One region of the Ruminococcus sp. J1101004sp1_RTP21198st1_B9_RTP21198_201120 genome, then DNA from elsewhere that is predicted to be linked to it. Evidence: predicted binding sites of a transcription regulator. Region 1 holds the regulator's gene; the other holds the start of a gene.
What was found. The regulator NrdR, encoded in region 1, represses ribonucleotide reductase genes. The targets are predictions, from matches to a motif close to CACNANATNTNGTG.
Positions count from the first base shown of each region.

Region 1 (10,675 bases):
TTTCCCCACTCTTGTCTTGCCAGACCCCATAAATCCGATCACCACAATATGGTTCATGAATTCTTCTCCTCCTTGGTATAAAAATGTAATACAATTTTCTCCAGATAGCGCTTCAGCACGATCTGGATCTCTTCCTTGGGATTGATCGGCTTTACCAGAATATTACGAAGGCCAGCATTCTTAGCCCCCCATATATCGGTAAAAAGCTGGTCTCCGATAAAGACCGTATTCCCTGTGTTCGTTCCAAGTCTCTCCATGGCCCTTTCATAGCCTTTTCTGGACGGCTTGGCAGCCATTTCAATGAACTGAGCGCCTACTGAAGCGGCAAAGGGTTCTACCCTTTTTTTCCTGTTGTTTGACACCAGACAGCAGGAAAAGCCAATGTCACGAAGCTTCTGAAAAAGCCGGACAGCTTCCGGATCTGCCGGTGCCCCATGAGGAACCAGGGTATTGTCGATATCAAACAAAATCCCCCTGTATCCCTCCTGGTATAGTTTTTCATAGTTGACTACATATGCTGAATCCAGATATTTATCTGGAAAAAAGCGTTCAAACATTCTGTTACATCCTTTAATTCTTTTATTTTCTATGGTAATACAGATTGCGGGAATGATTTTTCAAACAGACTCCGGCAACGCGCTTTGCAATGCACAGAAATCATGTATTCACATGACCTCGCGCCTGTTTTCCAAGAGGTTCTGTCAGGATCCCGTCACCTGCTTAGGTACGCCTGCAGTTCCTCATAATGGTCTTTCATCACATCATAACCATGCTGATAAAACGCCATCAGCTTCTCTTTGTTCGCCTCCGCACGCCCCACAGTGGGAATTTCCGGGCGGATGACAAAAATATGTCCTTCCCTCTCCCATTTTTCCAGAAGCTCCAAAGTCCGGTTGTAGCTGCGGTAACGATTATATAAAGTGTTCAAAAATTCCGGGTAATGCCGAAATGCAGCCACATAAAGCGGAGTGCTCTTTCCCGGTTTCTTCTTGCGGTAACCCATATTTCGGGTAAGGATCACCACGTTCTTTCGATATCCCTTCTCCATGGCATGGATCAGGGGAATCGAATCTGCAATGCCGCCATCCAGATAAGGAACACCGTCAATCTCTACCATGGGACTTACAACGGGAATACTGGAAGAAGCCCTTCCAATATCCATCAGGCGACGTCTGTCATGCTTCTCAGTCATATATTCCGCATCACCAGTCTGGCAGTTGGTCACTACCAGCTCACACTCCGTATCTGACTGAAAAAAAGTATCAAAATCAAACGGAAACAATTCATTTGGATATTTGTCAAACAGCATATCCATGTCAAAAAGCTCATGCTTCTTAAGAGCTTCCTTAGTAGCAATATAGCTGTTTGCCTTATCCTCTATGATCATGCAGTCTCTGGTCCTTCCAGGCTGCCAGGATACATAATCAAGAGCATTGCAGGAACCAGCGGAAACACCCACCACATATGGGAATTTCACCTCTTTTTCCATAAGATAATCCAGAACCCCTGCTGTAAATACTCCCCTGCTTCCCCCGCCCTCCAGGACCAGGGAAGACTGATGCTTCACTGTCATTCTTATTCACGCTCCTTAAGCGGTACGTATACAGCCGGAGCCAGAACGTTCTTGTAAGCCGGACGGATGATCTTGTCTGTATTGATCAGTTCTTCCATTCGGTGGGCGCTCCAGCCCACAATACGTGCCACTGCAAAAATCGGTGTATACAGCTCAAGAGGCAAATCCAGCATGCTGTAAACAAAACCGCTGTAAAAATCCACGTTTGCGCTGACACCCTTGTAAATATGGCGCTCCTCGGCGATAACCTCCGGAGCCATTTGCTCTACCATCGCGTAGAGATTGTATTCTTTCATACGGCCTTTTTCTCTGGCCAGAGTCTCAACAAAGCCTTTCAGTACCTGGGCACGGGGATCCGATACCGAATAGATCGCGTGTCCCATACCATAAATAAGACCTCTCTTATCAAAAGCTTCTTTGCGAAGCAGTTTCTTCAGATACTCTCTTACTTCCTCTTCGTCAGAAATATCCTTCACATTCTTCTTCAAATCCTGGAACATACTTACAACCTTAATATTGGCACCACCGTGCTTCGGACCTTTCAGAGAACCGAGAGCTGCTGCGATTGCAGAATAAGTGTCTGTTCCGGATGAGGAAACAACGTGTGTAGTAAATGTAGAGTTATTACCACCGCCATGCTCCATATGAAGGATCAGGGCAAGATCCAGGATCTTCGCCTCCAGATGGGAATATTTCTTATCCGGGCGAAGCATACGGAGGATATTCTCCGCTGTGGAAAGCTCTTTCTTCGGATTGTGAATATAAAGGCTCTTGCCGCATACATAGTGATTGTAAGCCTGATATCCATAAACAGATAAAAGAGGAAATACACTGATCAGATTCAGGCACTGTCTCAGTACATTCGGAAGGGAAATATCATCCGGCTCCTTGTCATAGCAATAAAGTGTAAGCACACTTCTGGACAGGGCATTCATAATGTCCTTGGACGGTGCTTTCATGATAACGTCCCTTACGAAATTCGTAGGAAGGGAGCGCTGGTTCGCCAGAAGCTTGGTGAAATCCTCCAGTTCCTCCTCATTCGGAAGCTTGCCGAACAGTAAAAGATAGGTAGTTTCTTCGAAGCCGTATCTGTCATCTTCAATAAATCCCCTGGTCAACTCCTTGATGTCATATCCCCTGTAGGAAAGACTGCCCGCACAGGGCACTTCCTTGCCGTCAACCACCTTCGTGGCGCATACATTGGAAATCTGCGTCAGACCCGCCAGGACGCCCTTACCATTGATATCGCGAAGCCCTCGCTTTACATCGTATTTCTGATAAAGAGACAGATCCAGGCTGGAATGCTCCTTGCAAACCTCCGTCAGGTTCTCTATTTCCGGTGTTACTTTCATCTTAAATCCTGTCATTCAAATAAACTCCTTTCTTTTTAATCCGTCCGATAATCCGTTCCTCCCTCAATTATTAATGCTGTCAGAGTCAGAAGCGGATGCTTCTGCTCCGGCATTGTAAATGGATAATCTGTGACTGCCATTGTTTTATTATCTTCTTATCGCTGTTTATAGGTGGACAAGAAATCCTTCAGCTTGTCCATAGCCTTCTCCAGCTGACGCACATTCGGCAGATATACTACGCGGAAGTGGTCAGGACAATTCCAGTTAAAGCCCTTTCCCGGCACCAGAAGCACCTGTTTCTCATGTAAGAAATCAAGAGCAAACTGCTCGTCATTGTGAATATTGAATTTTTCTGTATCGATCTTCGGAAAAATATAGAACGCAGCCTTGGGCTTTACGGCTGTGATTCCCGGAATGTCATTGAGTGCCTTGTAGATAAAATCTCTCTGCTCATAAACTCTTCCGCCTGGCTGAATGTACTCATTTACACTCTGGTATCCACCAAGTGCAGTCTGTACAATGGACTGGGCCGGAACATTGGAGCAAAGACGCATGGAGGAAAGCATGTTAATACCTTCAATATACCCCTTCGCCTTATTCTTGGCACCACTTAAGATCATCCATCCAATACGGAAACCAGCGATCATATGAGACTTGGAAAGTCCGGAAAAAGTAACGCAGAATACGTCTGGTGCAAGGGATGCAATAGAAGTATGCTTATAGCCATCCATGATCAGACGGTCGTATATCTCATCTGAAAAAATGATCAGCTCGTGCTCTCTTGCGATCTGCACGATCTGCTCCAGGATCTCCTTGGGATAAACTGCTCCTGTAGGGTTATTCGGATTAATGATAACAATCGCTTTGGTCTTGTCTGTGATCTTGCTCTTAATATCATCAATGTCCGGATACCATTCAGACTGCTCATCACAAATATAATGAACTACATTTCCACCTGCCAGAGTCGCAGTAGCTGTCCACAAAGGATAATCCGGTGCAGGGATCAGAATCTCATCCCCGTTATCCAGAAGTGCCTGCATACAGAGATTGATCAGCTCACTGACACCATTACCTGTATAAATATCACTCATGGTAACCCCGGGAATTCCTCGAAGCTGGGCATACTGCATAATGGCCTTTCTTGCGGAAAAGATTCCTTTGGAATCTGAATATCCCTGAGAGGTACGAATATTGCTCAGCATGTCCAGAATTACTTCCTGCGGTGCAGAAAATCCAAATGGATATGGATTGCCGATATTCAGCTTCAGAATCTCCATTCCATCCTCTTCCATTCTGGCCGCTTCATCCACTACCGGTCCTCGCACATCATAAAGTACGTTATCCAGTTTACTGGACTTCTCGAATGTTTTCATTTATTTCACTCCTCATCTTACTACTTATGTCCGGCATATCTGTCTTTTTCCTGCTCCGGCATAATGTATTTCTTGCTATCTATCATCTCATATTTGGCTCATTTTCGCAAGCCTTAATGAAATTTTTGGAAATATGAAAAAAACTCTTTTCATTTTTAGCACTTTAGTGTATAATAGCGTCGTTAAAAAATTTTACACCTATCTGGATGAGGAGGAATTACAATGTCTTACACAGAAGAAGTATACGAAAGAGTCGTAGCACAGAATCCAGGTGAGCCTGAATTTCACCAGGCAGTAAAGGAAGTTCTGGATTCCCTGAAGGTCGTAATTGACAAAAATGAAGAAGAATACCGCAGCATGTCCCTTCTGGAGCGTCTTGTAGAGCCGGAAAGAATCATTTCCTTCCGCGTTCCATGGGTAGATGACAAGGGCGTTGTTCAGGTAAACAAGGGATATCGTGTACAGTTTAACAGCGCTATCGGACCTTATAAGGGTGGTCTTCGTTTCCATCCGTCAGTAAACCAGGGTATCTTAAAATTCCTTGGATTTGAGCAGACATTTAAGAACTCCCTTACCGGACTTCCAATCGGTGGTGGTAAAGGTGGTTCCAACTTTGACCCGAAAGGCAAATCTGACAGAGAGGTTATGGCATTCTGCCAGAGCTTCATGACAGAGCTTTCCAAATATATCGGTGCTGACACTGATGTTCCGGCTGGTGATATCGGTGTAGGCGGACGTGAGATTGGTTATTTATTCGGACAGTACAAGAGAATCCGCGGATTATACGAGGGTGTTCTCACAGGTAAAGGACTTACCTACGGCGGATCTCTGATCCGTACACAGGCTACCGGATATGGTGTTGTTTATATGCTTGATGAGATCATGAAAGCACATAACGATTCTATTGATGGAAAGACATTCATCGTAACAGGATCCGGAAACGTTGCAATCTATGCTGTAGAGAAAGCTCAGCAGCTTGGCGGCAAGGTTGTTGCTATGTGTGACTCCAACGGATATATTTATGATCCGGAAGGAATCAAGCTTGACATTGTGAAAGATATCAAAGAAGTAAAACGTGGACGTATCAAAGAGTACGCAGACCGTGTTGAGGGTGCTTCTTACACAGAAGGTACCGGAATCTGGAACATCAAATGTGATGTATACCTTCCATGTGCTACCCAGAACGAGCTTGCTCTTGATGGTGCTAAGACACTTGTTGCAAACGGCTGCAAATATGTAGTTGAGGGTGCGAACATGCCTACTACTCTTGATGCTACAACTTATCTCCAGGAGAACGGTGTTCTGTTCATGCCTGGTAAAGCAGCTAACGCTGGTGGTGTTGCTACTTCTGCTCTTGAGATGAGCCAGAACTCCATGAGACTTTCCTGGACAGCAGAGGAAGTTGATGAGAAGCTTCACGGAATCATGGTAGACATCTTCCACAAAGCAGATGACGCAGCTAAGCGTTATGGTATGAAAGACAACTATGTTGCCGGTGCTAACATCGCCGGATTTGAGAAAGTTGTAGATGCTATGAAAGCTCAGGGTATCTGCTGATTCTCTGTTATCTGAAGTTTTTAAAAGACAGGTCCGCTGTGGCCTGTCTTTTTTATTCCATTTAACAATTGTTTATACAGAAAAAAATCCCCGCTCTCTGGCGAGGATTTTTCTAATTTAAAAATTTCTTCAGTTCATCCATAAAGGTGCTGACATCTTTAAACTCCCGATACACAGAAGCGAATCGCACATACGCCACCGAATCCAGATCTTTTAAATGGCTCATCACGATTTCTCCGATTTTCGTGCTGGAGATTTCTTTATCTTCGGCATTAAAGATGTCGCCTTCTATGGCATCGATCATGGCTTCCAGCTTATCGCTGGCAATGGGACGTTTGTAGCAGGCGCGGCGGACACCGTTGATCAGTTTATTGCGGTCGTACTGCTCACGGTTCAGATTCTTCTTGATTACGGTTAACGGGATTGTCTCCACATTCTCATAAGTGGTAAATCTTCTTCCACAGGAATCGCACAGTCTTCTGCGTCTTATGGAATTGGTCTCTTCCACTGGTCTTGAATCTACTACTCTTGTATTATCCTGATTACAGTATGGACATCTCATGTATTTATTTCCCCTTCCTCATGTCTCCCCTTCTGCCATACAATCCGGGCAGCAGACTTTCCTCTTTTCTGTTTGCTCAGTAACATAAAACGGACTGAATTACCTATTTCTTATTATACTTTAATCATAGAAAGTATGTCAATAAACTCCATACATATTTTCAGACTTTTTGCATAATATCATAAAAAACAGGTGCTTTTCATGCGTATTTGCGAATTAAAGCAAAAAGAAGTGATCAATATCTGTACCTGCCGTACACTTGGCTGTCCGGTGGATGTGGAATTTAACTGTGAAACCGGATGTATTACCGCCCTTGTGGTTCCCGGACCTGGCAGTTTCTGCTTTTGTTTCTGGGGAGCCGGAAGTGAATATATAATTCCATGGAATTGTATCCGGCAGATCGGAGATGACATTATCCTGGTAGAAATTGATGAAAAGTATTGCTGTAAAAAGGCTTAATTCTATTTTCCCAATTGTCAAGGGGCAATAATTTTTATATTTTCCCGAAAAAAGAATATTTATCCTCCCACGTGAGAATCATTGTTACTGTTCACTTCGTTCTCAGCAGCACGCTTCGCGATGCACAAAAGGAGGATTCAAATAATGGCACTTAACAAAGTTGAAATTTGCGGAGTCAATACATCGAAGCTTCCGGTACTGAAGGCAGAAGAAAAAGAAGAGCTTTTTCGCAGGATCAAGGAGGGTGATGAAGAAGCCAGGGAACTTTACATTAAAGGAAATCTGCGGCTGGTTCTCAGCGTGATCAAGCGTTTTTCCAACAGCAGCGAAAATATGGACGATCTTTTTCAGATTGGCTGCATTGGGCTTATAAAAGCAATTGATAATTTTGACACTACATTGAATGTAAAATTTTCCACTTATGCAGTGCCTATGATCATTGGAGAGATACGAAGGTATCTTCGTGACAATAACAGTATCCGGGTGAGCCGGTCTCTGCGGGATATTGCTTATCGAGCAATTTATGCAAAAGAAACCTATATGAAAACAAATCTGAGGGAGCCTACCATTGCGGAAATTGCCAGCGAAATAGGGATAAATAAAGAGATGATCGTATATGCTATGGATGCGATACAGAATCCGGTGTCACTTTTTGAACCGGTTTATACGGAAGGCGGGGATACGCTTTATGTGATGGACCAAATCAGCGATAAGAAAAACAAGGAGGAGACCTGGGTGGAAAATCTGTCCCTCCGGGAAGCTATAAACCGGCTGAATAAGCGGGAACGGCATATTATTGATCTGCGTTTTTACGAGGGCAAAACCCAGATGGAGGTAGCTCAGGAAATCGGGATTTCTCAGGCACAGGTCAGCCGGTTGGAAAAGAATGCGCTTAAAACCATGCGGAATTATCTGAGAGCGTGACGGAAATCATAAATCCCGGCATCATGAAATCCGCTCCTTACATGGTCTGCTGCATGAATATATTGCAAAATCGCTGGTTGTTGGCCAGCGATTTTGCTTATTATGCTTCTATTCCAGAATACGTTTGAAAAAGGCCTTCTGCAAGATGTGCGTCACAATTTGTGGGAGATTTTGTCCGGATGAGGGCGCCATAGCGGGCTACGGCAACCGAATTCGGGCAAAATATACCGCAAAGTGGGGCGTGCAGATTGCGGGAATGATTTTTCAAGTACGCTCTAATGCCTTTTCCAATTCTTTTATTACAATTTTAAGAGCTTTAATTCTCGCATACTTCTTATCTACAGATTCCAGGATATGCCACGGTGCATAGGCAGTGCTTGTCTTGGCAAGCATTTCATCTACGGCCCCTTCATAAGCATCCCATTTTTCGCGGTTGCGCCAGTCTTCGTCGGTGATCTTCCACTGTTTTTCAGGGTTGTTCTGGCGGTCGGTGAAGCGGGCCAGCTGGGTGTCTTTGTCGATCTGGACCCAGAATTTGATGATCACGGCACCCCAGTCGGACAGCTCCTTCTCGAATTCATTAATCTCGTTGTAAGCACGTTTCCAGTCGTTCTCGCTGCAGAAGCCTTCCAGACGCTCTACCATTACGCGGCCGTACCAGGTGCGGTCGAAGATGGCAATGTGACCGTCTTTGGGCAATCTGGTCCAGAAGCGCCAGAGGTAATGACGCGCCTTTTCGTGAGGTTCCGGGCTGGCGATTGGATGGACCTCAAAGCCACGGGGATCAAGGGCTTCTGTGATCCGCTTAATATTGCCTCCTTTTCCGGCTGCGTCCCAGCCTTCATAAGTAATGATCACCGGCACACGCTTGCGGTACAGACGGTTATGCAGTTCGCCCAGCTTCTTCTGGAGATGCTTCAGCTCTTTCTTGTATTCTTCATCCTCGATCACCTTGTCTGTCAGTTCGATTTCCGAAAGCTTCGGCATTTTCTCAAGCGGAAAAATGTTTGGGAGAAGCGGTGCGCTGTGTGTGCTGTTCTGCAAGGCTACCTCAATGTTATTTACCATTATTTCAAGAACCTGAAGTTCTACGAAGTTGCGGTCTTTTGCATCAATAATATACCATGGTGCAATAGAAGTATTCGTATCTGTCAGATAGCGGTCGAAAACCTTCTGGCAATGTTTGTAATGTTCGTTCTGCCACTTGTCAAAGGCATCCACACGCCATTTTGTATCCTGCTCTTTGTTAAGCTTCTCAATACGTCTGGTCTGCTCTTTTTTGTCAATCTGCATGAAAAATTTCAGAACCAGATAACCGTTGTCTGTGAGCTGTCGCTCGAAATGTTTGATGCTGTCGATCCGCTTTGCATAATCCTCTTCTTCCAGACCATTCAGACAGTCTTTGCAGGTCTGCTCCATCCAGCCAGAATCCAGAAAGGTAAATTTGCCGGCTTCCGGAATCTGATTGAAATACCGGTACAGAAATGGTCTGCGCAGTTCATCCTCTGTAGGCTTTGACATGGTTGCTACTTTAAAGAAGCGGGGATCAATGTATTTGATCACTCTGCCGATTGTGGTACCTTTGCCAGATGCCCCCCAGCCTTCAAAAAGTACCAGCACAGGCAGCTTGTGTTCTTTCAGCTTCATCTGCTGCTGATACAGCTTCTCGCCAGCTTCTTTAATCCGTTTCTTCAACTCCTCTTTTTCCGGAATCTCCTCCGGGATCCAGGTTTTCAGCATAAACACGTCCTCCTCACGTATTATTATTTTCAAACTTAAAGCATTTTTTCTGTTAAAAGCAAATTCTATTTTTTTATATTCATATTATTTTCTGCATTATAACATAATCATTCCCATTTTGCACGAATTTAACAAACATTTAACCGAATTTCGATTGCGATCGTTATCCTCTTATATACAATCCGATATTTTTGTGTTATTATTAAAAATCATATTTTGTGTAGGTTTTACGAACACATAGCGTTTTGTATGTTGCGCCTTTCTTTTCGTAGCTCAGATGTTTAAACTTACCCAAGGAGGAAGTCCCATGCCTTTATCTGTCTTCATAGAAATGACCCTGTCTGCCATCCTTACCGTCTGGTCGCCTGGTCCCAATAATATTCTTTTGCTGTCCACAGCCAGCAAATACGGCATTTCCGGTAATATCCGCTTTATGACCGGAATCTGGAGCGGATCTCTCACTTTGATGTGTCTTTCCGGACTGTTCTGCAGTACTCTTGGGAAAATCATTCCAGGGATCCAGCCGGTTATGAAATATCTAGGCGCAGCTTATGTACTCTATCTTGCCTGGCAGACCTGGCGCAGGATTCCGCCCTCTGACAATGTCCAGGACAAAAAGCCAACCTGGCTGATGGGATTTTTCCTGCAGCTGATAAATGTAAAGATCATCATCTATGGGCTGACCATGTTTTCCGCTTATATTCTGCCCTATGAGGCAAGGGTTCCTATACTGTTTTGCTTCGCTGTATATCTGATGTTTCTTGGAGCCCTGGGAAATCTAATCTGGGCATTTGCGGGAAATGTACTGAAAAGATTTTACAGCAGTCATTATAAGCTGATGAATGGAATCATGGCCCTGCTGCTGGTGTGGTGCTCTCTCAGGATCACTGGATTACTGTAAGACAGGCCAAAAACACCTCCCGGAATATGTTGGTTACTCACATTCCGGGAGGTGTTTTCTATAGGGCACTGTTCAATTTATGAGACACATGTATCAAATTGATACATGCTTATGCTGTCTTACTTAAATGCATCCACCAGTTCCTGACCATCGTCATATCCCTGGTTTTTCAGTTCTTCTACAAACCACTGGTCTACGCCTTCTACCGCCTCTTTAAAGGAATCAATATCCATA
Region 1 is NZ_JBCOMI010000042.1:4,319-14,993, reverse strand. Features, by position in the region: gene AB5618_RS19270 (shikimate kinase) at 1-57, opposite strand, end outside; gene AB5618_RS19265 (YqeG family HAD IIIA-type phosphatase) at 54-557, opposite strand; gene AB5618_RS19260 (patatin family protein) at 713-1,573, opposite strand; gene AB5618_RS19255 (citrate/2-methylcitrate synthase) at 1,576-2,940, opposite strand; gene AB5618_RS19250 (aminotransferase class I/II-fold pyridoxal phosphate-dependent enzyme) at 3,081-4,298, opposite strand; gene gdhA (NADP-specific glutamate dehydrogenase) at 4,521-5,855, shown strand; gene nrdR (transcriptional regulator NrdR) at 5,968-6,417, opposite strand; gene AB5618_RS19235 (PRC-barrel domain-containing protein) at 6,619-6,876, shown strand; gene sigG (RNA polymerase sporulation sigma factor SigG) at 7,021-7,800, shown strand; partial or broken gene AB5618_RS19225 (DUF6783 domain-containing protein) at 7,901-8,008, opposite strand; partial or broken gene AB5618_RS19220 (DUF6783 domain-containing protein) at 7,985-8,035, shown strand; gene pap (polyphosphate:AMP phosphotransferase) at 8,065-9,540, opposite strand; gene AB5618_RS19210 (LysE family transporter) at 9,848-10,441, shown strand; gene AB5618_RS19205 (TRAP transporter large permease subunit) at 10,561-10,675, opposite strand, start outside.

Region 2 (10,675 bases), on a different contig from region 1:
CAATAAACTACAAATGCCATGACCACATACACCAGTATGGATATCAGGCAATACAGAGAATTGGTGGTGGAAACATAAGCGCTTCCATCCTCACTCTTCAGGAAGGTCTGCATACTGAATGTGGCTGGAGCGGACATGTAGCTGATCACTGCAAGGTTCAAAAGCAGATGATCTCCCACTATGTAATGTATTGCCAGCAGCACTCCCCCGATCATGACTGCCTGAAGAAGAATACGAAGTACAATGGTCCTGATACATGGGGAAAGAAGTTTCTTATCAAATTCAATGCTGAATCCTACCACCAGCAGAATAACTGAGGTTATGGAAGTGGTGAGAATGTTCTCCACACTTGTATAGGTACCTGCAAACGGTCCGGCAAGAAGCTTCTGCACCACACCGGTAAGTCCGGCAATGATTCCCAGCACACTTGCAATAAACGCCGGTGTACGTATTGCACTGGAAAACAGTTTTCCCGGATCGATCTTTTCCCCGTTTTCTACCTGTCCGAGCATTCCCATATAGACGCTGAAGCCAAACAAAAGGCCTGCAATATCCAGCACAGCGATCTGGGAAAGATTCTCCGCTCCGCAAAGGCTGGTATATAAAGGATAGGCCATGGAACCGCCTTCGTATACACTGACCATAAAGGGCAGATATTTCCGGTAACGCTCTGCCGGCATAAGCGGGCGGAGTAAAAAACCGATGCTAAAGGAAACAACCAGCATTACAAACATAATTCCAACCAGAATTCCGGTTTCTTTATTATATTCTGACGTAGCAAGGGCATGGAAAATTGCCACAGGAAGCATGATCTGGGTCACCAGAAGCTTCATATTGTTAATTCCATTCTGATCCAGCAGTTTCAGCCGCTTGCAGGCCATACCCAGAAGGATCATCACCAGTACGGGCAAAATAATTTCCAATACTTTCATTCTATGCACACTTTCTATGTATTTCTTAATATTGTATTTTGGTATTTCTTAATCCAGACTCTTCCTGATTTCTTACCTTACAGGATATTTCGTATGGCAAACTCTTCTGCCAGAGCGTGTCTGAATAGTTCTTTTATTCATCAAAATCGGTCTCAAATACTCCCTCAGGCGTACGCATGGTAAGAACCCCGAGATTAAAATCATCATCCATTACCGTGATATGATACTCAAAGATTACATCATCCTCAAACTTGGACAGCAGAATATAGCTTCCGTTCTCTTTTCCCTCGATCTGGTCGCAGATATCATCATACACATCTGCACCGGAAATCTCACGCGGATAACCGGAAGCTTTGATTTTTTTCTCAATTGCAGCGTATAATTCTTCCATTTTATGTTCTGCAGCAGTGCATGCCATCAGGGCTTACCCTCTCAGTTCTTTTTGACTGCCGCATACTCCTTTCCTGAATTTTTTTCGATTAAATATGATTGTATAATATCCGCCCCTGAAATGTCAAACCACATTTTAACCAAATCCTGGTTATCGTAATTTCTTCGTGAGCAAAGAAATCCTGATTTGTATGATTTCGTACCATACTTCTCGTTTTTTGTATAATTTTTTATAAATTATCTGTTATTTTATTCTACTCTCTACATTTTTTCCATGGCTTTTGTGTTTTTTTGTTTTTTCTTTTGTGTATTTCGTTGTGTTTTTCTTTGTTTTTGATATTTTTCATTGTTTTTTTCACCAATTTCTGTTGACATCTGACTGTTTTTGTTGTATGCTATTTTCTACAGAGAGGCACTCCATTTGGTACAAGGATATATCTATGGAATGCCTCAACTCGTATCTAAAGGGAGGTAATACTTATGAAAATGAAACAGGTTTTAGCAACAGGCGCAGCTTTATCAATGGCCCTCTCCATGACTCCGGTCACCGCATCCGCCGCAGACAAAGTGGACATAAACGTCATTGCTGCACAGTATGGCCAGCAGACTGCTGACTGGTGGGCGAACTTCGTGACAGAATTTAATGAGGCAAACCCGGACATTAACCTGAACGTAGAAGTTGTTTCCTGGAACGACATCTACACCGTAGTAAATACCCGTATCGCCAATGGCGAAGCTCCTGATGTCCTGAATATCGACGTATTCGCAGATTATCAGGCAGATGATCTCCTTCTTCCTATCCAGGACGTTGTTTCTGAAGAGACCTACAGCAAGATGTACGATGCATTCCTTGCACAGTCTGAAGTAGACGGAACTGTATGGGCTATCCCTGATCTTGCATCTGCACGTGCTATGTACTATAACAAAGACATCCTCGATGCAGCAGGCGTAGAAGTTCCTACTACATGGGATGAACTGAAAGCTGCATGTGAAGCTCTTAAGGCTTATGACGACAGCATTTATCCATGGGGTATCGATATGACTACTGACGAAGGTCAGGCAGCATTCGCATACTACACCTGGAACAACGGCGGCGGATTCGTTGACGATGAAGGCAACTGGACACTGAACAGTGAGCAGAACGTTGAAGCAATCCAGTACGCAATCGATCTTGTAAATTCCGGTTACACAAACACCGATCCTGCTAACGATACCCGTTATGATCTGCAGGATATGTTCGGCGCAGGTAAGGTTGCTATGCTCATCGCACCGAACAGCTTACCTACCTACATTGCTACAGGCGGAAATGAAGTAAACTACGGCGTTGCTTCCATTCCTTCCAATACAGGCGAGTCTGTATCTGCAGGTGTTATGGACCGCTTCATGTGCTTCGATAACGACTACTCAGATGATGAGAAAGCTGCTATCTCCACATTCTTTGATTATTTCTATGATGATGCCCGTTATACAGAGTGGGTTGACATGGAGGGATTCCTTCCGGCAACCAAGTCCGGCGGCGAGGCTCTCGCAGCAGCTAACGAAGATATGGCAAGCTGGATTGATATCTTAGACAGCTGTAAATTCTATCCAACAGCGAAAGCAGAATGGGCAGATGTAAAACAGGGCGTTATCAACGTAGAGCAGAATGCTCTTCTTGGCGGCGACGTTCAGGAATTACTGGATGACCTTCAGGCAGAAATCGCTGGCTGATCTTAATCCACTGTTTTTCCCATTACGAGGAAGATAATGGGCCGGACTTACGGGTCCGGTCCATTTTTAAGTTTGCGAAGCAAACGCTACTTCTTGTGCCAGGCACAAGAAGGTTCCACCTTTTTGCGAAGCAAACACTACTTCTTGTATTTGTCACAAGAAGGTTCTGTTTTTCTACGTAACAAACGCCGTTTTCTGTGCTTGTCTGCGCAGCGTCAACGCTATTTTTATAAAAAGAGAGGTATCCCTGTGAAGAAAAAATTCAAAAAAGTGGAACCATATGTATGGATCCTGCCAAGTGTCCTTCTCATGGCAATTTTCATCCTGGTTCCTATTATCTTTGTATTCCGTATGGCCTTAAGCGACGTCAGCAAAGCTGGTCTGATCAAAGGCTTCGCCGGATTGGAAAATTTCCGCAAGGTAACAAACAGCCCTGTTTTTGCCATGGTGCTGAAAAACACCCTTGTGTGGACCGTTGCCGTAGTCGGCATCTCCACACTCCTTGGATTTATCCTTGCGATCCTCCTCAACAATGAATTTAAAGGCCGTAAGCTTGCACGTGCCGTTGTTGTTTTCCCATGGGCCACAACCCTGATCGTTCAGGCAAGTATCTGGAAATTCATCATCGACACAGATTACGGTACCTTAAATACACTGTTGATGAAGCTTGGCATTATTGACCACGCTGTGAACTGGACTCCTACTGCCGGTGCTTATTTCGCCTGGGAAATTGCCTGCGGTATTTTTGTTACCATTCCATTTGTAACCTTTACCGTACTTTCCGGTCTGCAGAGTATTGATGCCAGCTACTATGAGGCAGCAGCCGTAGACGGAGCCAGCTACTGGCAGAAAATGTTCCAGATCACCATCCCGCTGGTACGTCCGAATCTTACCATCAGTACCATCCTGAACATTATCTACGTATTTAACTCTTTTCCGATCATATGGACCATCACCAAGGGTGACCCTGCCAACCGTACCGACACCCTGGTTACCTATCTGTACAAACTGGCCTTCTACAATGGCAAACAGGGACAGGCAGCAGCCGTATCTGTTATCGGCTTCCTGATTCTTCTTTTCTGCGCCAGCCTGTACATGGTTTCCGTACTGAAGAAAGGAGACGAATAATATGGCAAACACCAATGCTTCAGTTAAGAAAAAAAATACCAGAAACACAGTTTTGCGTGTATTGCTCTATGCAGTGATCATCGCCATCTGTCTGATAACTTTATACCCATATTTTGTAACTGTATGTACTGCTCTTAAAAGCCGCGCGGAAATCTTTTCCATGAATGGAACTATTTTCCCTGTTGAGGCCATCTGGTCCAACTTCACAGACGTATGGAAGCTGGCTCCCATGAGCAATTACATGATGAACTCCATTGTGATCGCAGGAGGCTCCACTCTTCTGGCTATGGTCTGCGGTATCCCAGCTGCTTATGCCCTGTCCAGAATGAAATTCAAAGGCCAGACTGCTTTTCTGGGATTTGTTATTGTCTCCCAGATGTTCGCACCGGTTGTACTTCTCATCGGTATCTACAAGGTTATGATGGCGTTCCATCTTACCAACAGCATTATCGGCCTGATCTTTATCAACGCAGCATTTAACCAGGCATTTGCTATCTGGCTGCTCCGCGGTACTTTCCTGAGCATCTCCCCTGAGATGGAGCAGGCTGCCACTATTGACGGCTGTAACCGCGTACATGCCCTTTTAAGGATCCTTCTGCCTGTTGCTGCACCTGGTATCGTTACAGCGCTTATTTTCGTATTTATCAACGCCTGGAACGAATATACAGTGGCACTGACACTGATCTCCACTGATACCTTCAAGCCTCTCACCGTTGGTATCAATATTTTCAATGGTTACAATATGATCGAGTGGCAGTATCTGTTTGCTGCTTCCCTCTATGCAATTGTTCCAGTTGTAATTCTGTTCGTCGGAATTGAAAAAAATCTGGTTGGAGGACTCACTTCTGGTGGTGTCAAGGGTTGATTTTTATTTTTTTCCAAGTATAATAGAGGAAGATGCGGACGCGAGAAAGGGTTGCCCAGGGCAGCCCTTTGTTCATGCCCCGTAACTATTCAGAAGGCAGTATTCCGCCAGGTGTTTTTGTGAACATTGTTCACAGCTGCGGCGCGAAATCATACAAAACATGTTACTGGTCATCCAGTAACTGTTTTATTGTGTACGGTAAAATTTCACATACGGAATAACCCCGATGATTCCGCACATTTCAGGAACTCTATACCGGAGATCACCGAATGATTCTTCTGTCCTGCTGACGAAAATTCAGCACATTTCACAGATTTTTAAAATCAATGGTTTTGACCTTGACTTTTCTGTAGAATACTGTAATATTGATAGTGCACAACATCTAGTATGCAATTAAAGATTTAAACACAATATATGGAGGGATTTGAAAGAATGAGTACTGAGGTCAATGCAAACGTCATTAAACGAAATGGCGTGGAAGTTATTTTTGATAAGGCGAAGATCATCAACGCCGTTGAAAAAGCGAATGAGGAGGTTTCTAAGCTTCACAGGCTGAGTCATTACCAGATCACAGCGCTTGCTGATATGATTGCCACCCGTGCCCTTGAATCCTCCCACGCTGTCAATGTGGAAGATATTCAGGATATGGTAGAGACCGGCATTATGGAGATGCGCGGTTATGAGGTTGCACAGAAGTATGTGCGCTATCGCTACAAGAGAGAGCTTACCCGCAAGTCCAATACCACAGACGACAGCATCCTTGCTCTTCTTGACCAGATTAATGAGAATGCCAAGCAGGAGAACTCCAATAAGAACCCTACTATTAACTCTACCCAGCGTGATTACATGGCAGGCGAGGTCAGCAAGGACCTGACCATGCGTGTTCTTCTTCCTGAGGAGATCGTAAAGGCTCACGACGAGGGAATCATTCATTTCCATGATTCCGATTACTACGCACAGCGTGAGCATAACTGTGACCTGATCAATCTGCAGGATATGCTCCAGAACGGCACGGTTATCAGCCAGACACTGATTGAGAAGCCTCACAGCTTCTTTACCGCATGTAACGTTACCACACAGATCGTCGCACAGGTAGCCAGCAATCAGTACGGCGGACAGTCCTTCTCTCTCGCCCATCTGGCTCCTTTTGTAGACATCAGCCGCCAGAAGATCCGTAACAAGGTAATCGAGGAACGTAAGGCTTGCGGTGAGCCTCTTGATGATGAGATCATCCAGAAGGTATCGGAACGCAGACTGAAGGATGAGATCCAGAGTGGTATCCAGACGATCCAGTACCAGCTGATCACTCTTATGACCTGTAACGGACAGGCACCATTTGTAACGATTTTCATGTATCTTGATGAAGTTCCGGAGGGACGCACCCGTGATGACCTTGCACTGATCATCGAGGAAGTTATGAAGCAGCGTATGCAGGGTGTTAAGAACGAGCGCGGTGCGTGGATCACACCTGCATTCCCGAAGCTGATCTATGTGCTGGATGAGGATAACATCCACGAGGATTCCAAATATTGGTACCTCACAGAGCTTGCAGCGAAATGTACTGCCAAGCGTATGGTTCCGGATTACATCTCAGCCAAGATCATGCGCCAGTTAAAAAACGGCAATGTTTACACCTGCATGGGATGCCGTTCCTTCCTTACCGTTGAGGAGAAACAGAAGAACCCGGACGGTTCCTACAAGTTCTACGGTCGTTTTAACCAGGGTGTTGTTACCATTAACCTTGTAGATGTAGCCTGCTCCTCAGACGGCGATTTTGATAAGTTCTGGGAGATTCTGGAGGAGCGCCTGGAGCTTTGCCACAGAGCACTCCGCTGCAGACATGAGCGTCTTCTTGGCACAGTTTCCGATGTTGCCCCGATCCTGTGGCAGTATGGTGCTCTTGCACGGCTTAAGAAGGGTGAGACCATTGACAAGCTTCTTTATGACGGCTATTCTACGATCTCACTTGGATATGCAGGTCTCCATGAGATGTGCATGAGAATGTACGGAAAGCCTCATACAGACCCTGAGGTTCGTCCGTTTGCGCTGAAGGTTATGCAGCGCCTCAATGACAAATGTGCCCAGTGGAAGGCAGCTGAGAACATCAGCTACTCTGTATATGGCACTCCGATGGAATCCACCACATACAAGTTTTCCAAATGTCTCCAGAAGCGTTTTGGCATCATTCCAGGAGTTACGGATAAGAATTATATTACAAACAGCTATCACGTTCACGTTACTGAGGAGATCGACGCATTCTCCAAGCTGAAATTCGAGTCTGAATTCCAGAAGCTTTCTCCAGGAGGAGCCATCAGCTACGTGGAAGTTCCGAATATGAAGCAGAATATTCCGGCAGTTCTCTCTGTTATGAAGTTTATCTATGATAACATCATGTATGCAGAGCTGAATACCAAGAGTGATTTCTGTGATGTCTGCGGATATGACGGAGAGATCCAGATCAAAGAAGACGAGAACGGCAAGCTGATCTGGGAATGCCCGAACTGCGGTAACCGCAATCAGGACAAGATGAGCGTTGCCAGAAGAACCTGCGGATACATCGGTACCCAGTTCTGGAACCAGGGACGTACCCAGGAGATCAAGGATCGTGTATTACATCTGTAATAAGTAATGGTTCCCGGGTTTTCTGTGAACTACGTTTACAGAACCTTATATAACGTTACCACTGAACATAACACTCCGGACAGTTTTCTGAATTTCATAATTTTGATTTCTGTCCGGATTTTTTTGCATAATGGTATTTTACTATGAAAGTCCTGAATCGTGTTTGAAAAAGGCTTTCTGCAAGATGTGTGCATTTGATTATCAAGCACAGGAGGAAAAGAGGAATCAGTTATGAACTACGGAAACATTAAATCCTACGACATTGCAGACGGCACAGGCGTGCGTGTAAGCCTGTTCGTATCTGGTTGCAGGCACCACTGTAAGGGCTGTTTTAACGCACCTACGTGGGATTTTAACTACGGTAAGCCATTTACCCGGGAGACACAGGATAAGATTCTGGAGCTGCTTGCTCCGTCTTATATAGAGGGCTTCTCCCTACTCGGCGGCGAGCCATTCGAGCCAGAGAATCAGCCTGTTCTGGCAGAGCTTCTGGAAGAGATCAGGCGTACCTTTCCGGATAAATCCATCTGGTGTTACAGTGGATATCTTTTTGACAAAGATATGGTTCCCGGAGGTAAGATCTACACTCCTTTTACAGACCGGATGCTTTCCTGCATCGACGTTCTGGTAGACGGAGAGTTTATTCAGGAATTGAAAAACCTCTCCCTTCAGTTCAGAGGGAGCAGCAATCAGCGAATTCTGCATTTAAAAGATGGTAAGCTTATTAAAGAAGGCCTGTGATACGGGTCTTCTTTTCTTATATCTGCATTCAAATAGTTGCATAAGTTTTTACATCTGGGTAATCGAAAATCCCCCTCCTGTCTAACAGGAGGGGGATTTTATTACACTTTATTTATTTTGCTTTCGCATATTTTGGTGTGCTGTAAGAAGAATAGATTGGAACACCTGCTTCGTTGTTTCCAACGGCGCGTACTTTGTAATAATACTTGGTTCCAGCTTTCTTGGAGCTCTTGTCAACATATTTCACTTTGGAGCCTTTTGTAATAGTTCCTACCAGTTTGTATCCGGAACCTTTCTTAGTGGAACGGTATACCTGATATCCGGTAGCTCCTGTTACTTTCTTCCAGCTGACAGTAATCTTGCCCTTTGTTGCTTTCGCTTTTGGACTGGTTGGCTTCGCGATCTTTGCTGTGGAAACTATAGCACTTGCAGATTTGCTTGCACCACTTGTATATGTTTCATCAGCAGAATCTTTGTACTCATAGGACTTACCATTCTTGTAAGCAATTACATAATAGTAATATTTTACTCCTGCTTTCGGTCCTTTGTACTCTGTGCTTGTTGCACCATTATAGGTGTACTTGATCTCGCGATCTGTAATAGTCGTTTCCTTCAGTTCACTAACGAATTTGTATCCGCTGACTGTTGTGGAATCAGCAACATAATTCGGGACAGTTGCACTGGAACCGTAACTATAGCTGTAAGAATTGCTGTCTTTGTTATATCTGTTCCAGGAAGAGGTGGTTCTGTATACACGATAGTAATCAGCACCTGCTACCGGATTCCATGTTACAGTAATACTTCCATCTGCTTTGTTTGCAACAGCTTTTACATTGCCAGGAGTTGCTAAAACAGGATTAACTGTTGCTCTGATTTCATTGCTGTATTCCTGTCCTCTGTATGCACGTACACGATAGGTTGTTTCCGTATCTGCTGCCGGGAATGTAATGGAAGATGTGGAAGCTTTCAGTGTCTTATAGGTTTCCCATGCACCAGTCTCTTCATTTCTCTTCTCAACCAGATAACCCTTTCCTGCATATACCGGCTGCCAGCTTAACTTCATCTTACCGTTTGCATAAGAAATTCTGTTAACGGTAGTCATCTCGAAGCTAAGATTTGCATATACACCTTCATCAATGTAATACTTGCTGTTTCCTACAGTCTTGTATGCTCTTACAAGATAGTAATAATCCATACCGCTCTGAAGCTTCTTGTCTGTATAACTGGAAGCCTTTGCACTTGTAGTCTTGATCAGTTTATACTTAGCAAAATTGTTGGTCATGCCAGCTGCTACAGTATCTCCAATAGAAGATCCTTCACATCTGTAAATCTCATATCCCTTAGCACCTTTGATCTTGGTCCAGGACAGTTTTACAGAAGTTGTGCTCTTAGGTGTTGCTTTCAGCTTCAGCGCACCGCCCCAGGTAGTAACCTTATTATAAGCCCATGCTCCATAAGTGGTCTTGCCTGTTTCGGAATCATAATAATATGGTCTTACTCTGTAAGTATAGGTAGTATCTGCTTTCAGTTTGGTATTCTTATAAACGCTGTCTGTAGTTTTGGCAATTGTTTTATATTTCTTGCCATTCTTTCTCTGGATCTGATAGCCGGTAAGCCAGCTTTCTGATCCGCTTTCAGCGCTCATCTTTAAGGTAACGGTCTTAGCTGTGATAACATTTGTTACAGATATATTCGGCATACCAGCGTTAAATGATGCTGTATTTGTGTATGCACTGTATTTCTGTGCAAGTGTAGCTGCCTTATCATTTTTTACACGGGCACGCACATAATAGGTCTTGCCTGGTGTAAGTGATTCAAAGTAAAGTGTTGCCTTATTATTCTCACCAGAAATACAATCTGTAACCTTGTAATCATTTACAAATTCAGGTGATTCGGAATACCAGAATTCTACATCTTCTTCTTTTCTTACAGTTCCGTCATAGGAGAATACATAACCATCCGGTGTTTTCTCAACCAGCTTCAGGTTGCTGATCGCTGAAGTGGCTTTGGAGACATTGACAGCTACTACATTGGAAGGAGTACCGTATTTCTTGTTTCCGCTCTTGTCTTTTACATAAGCGACAACTCTTACATAGGTTGCTCCTTCTTTTAATAAGGATTTTCTCAATGTAAGTGCATCATCATCCTCATAGTACTCATCTTCATCTTCATCATAGTAACCACTGGAAGAAGCTGTTACCCAGTCCTCTTCGGAAGGCTGTGCCTTATCAGTGTACTGGAGCTCATAAGAGTCGCCATCTTCCAGAACAGCATCAAAACGGAATTC
Region 2 is NZ_JBCOMI010000001.1:152,099-162,773, reverse strand. Features, by position in the region: gene AB5618_RS00695 (AEC family transporter) at 1-932, opposite strand, end outside; gene AB5618_RS00700 (hypothetical protein) at 1-22, shown strand, start outside; gene AB5618_RS00690 (hypothetical protein) at 1,066-1,323, opposite strand; gene AB5618_RS00685 (ABC transporter substrate-binding protein) at 1,803-3,032, shown strand; gene AB5618_RS00680 (carbohydrate ABC transporter permease) at 3,282-4,160, shown strand; gene AB5618_RS00675 (carbohydrate ABC transporter permease) at 4,162-5,025, shown strand; gene nrdD (anaerobic ribonucleoside-triphosphate reductase) at 5,458-7,647, shown strand; gene nrdG (anaerobic ribonucleoside-triphosphate reductase activating protein) at 7,879-8,388, shown strand; gene AB5618_RS00660 (fibronectin type III domain-containing protein) at 8,501-10,675, opposite strand, start outside.
Region 2: a site for NrdR is predicted at 5,400-5,413, ahead of nrdD (anaerobic ribonucleoside-triphosphate reductase). Genes of this name have one in related genera too.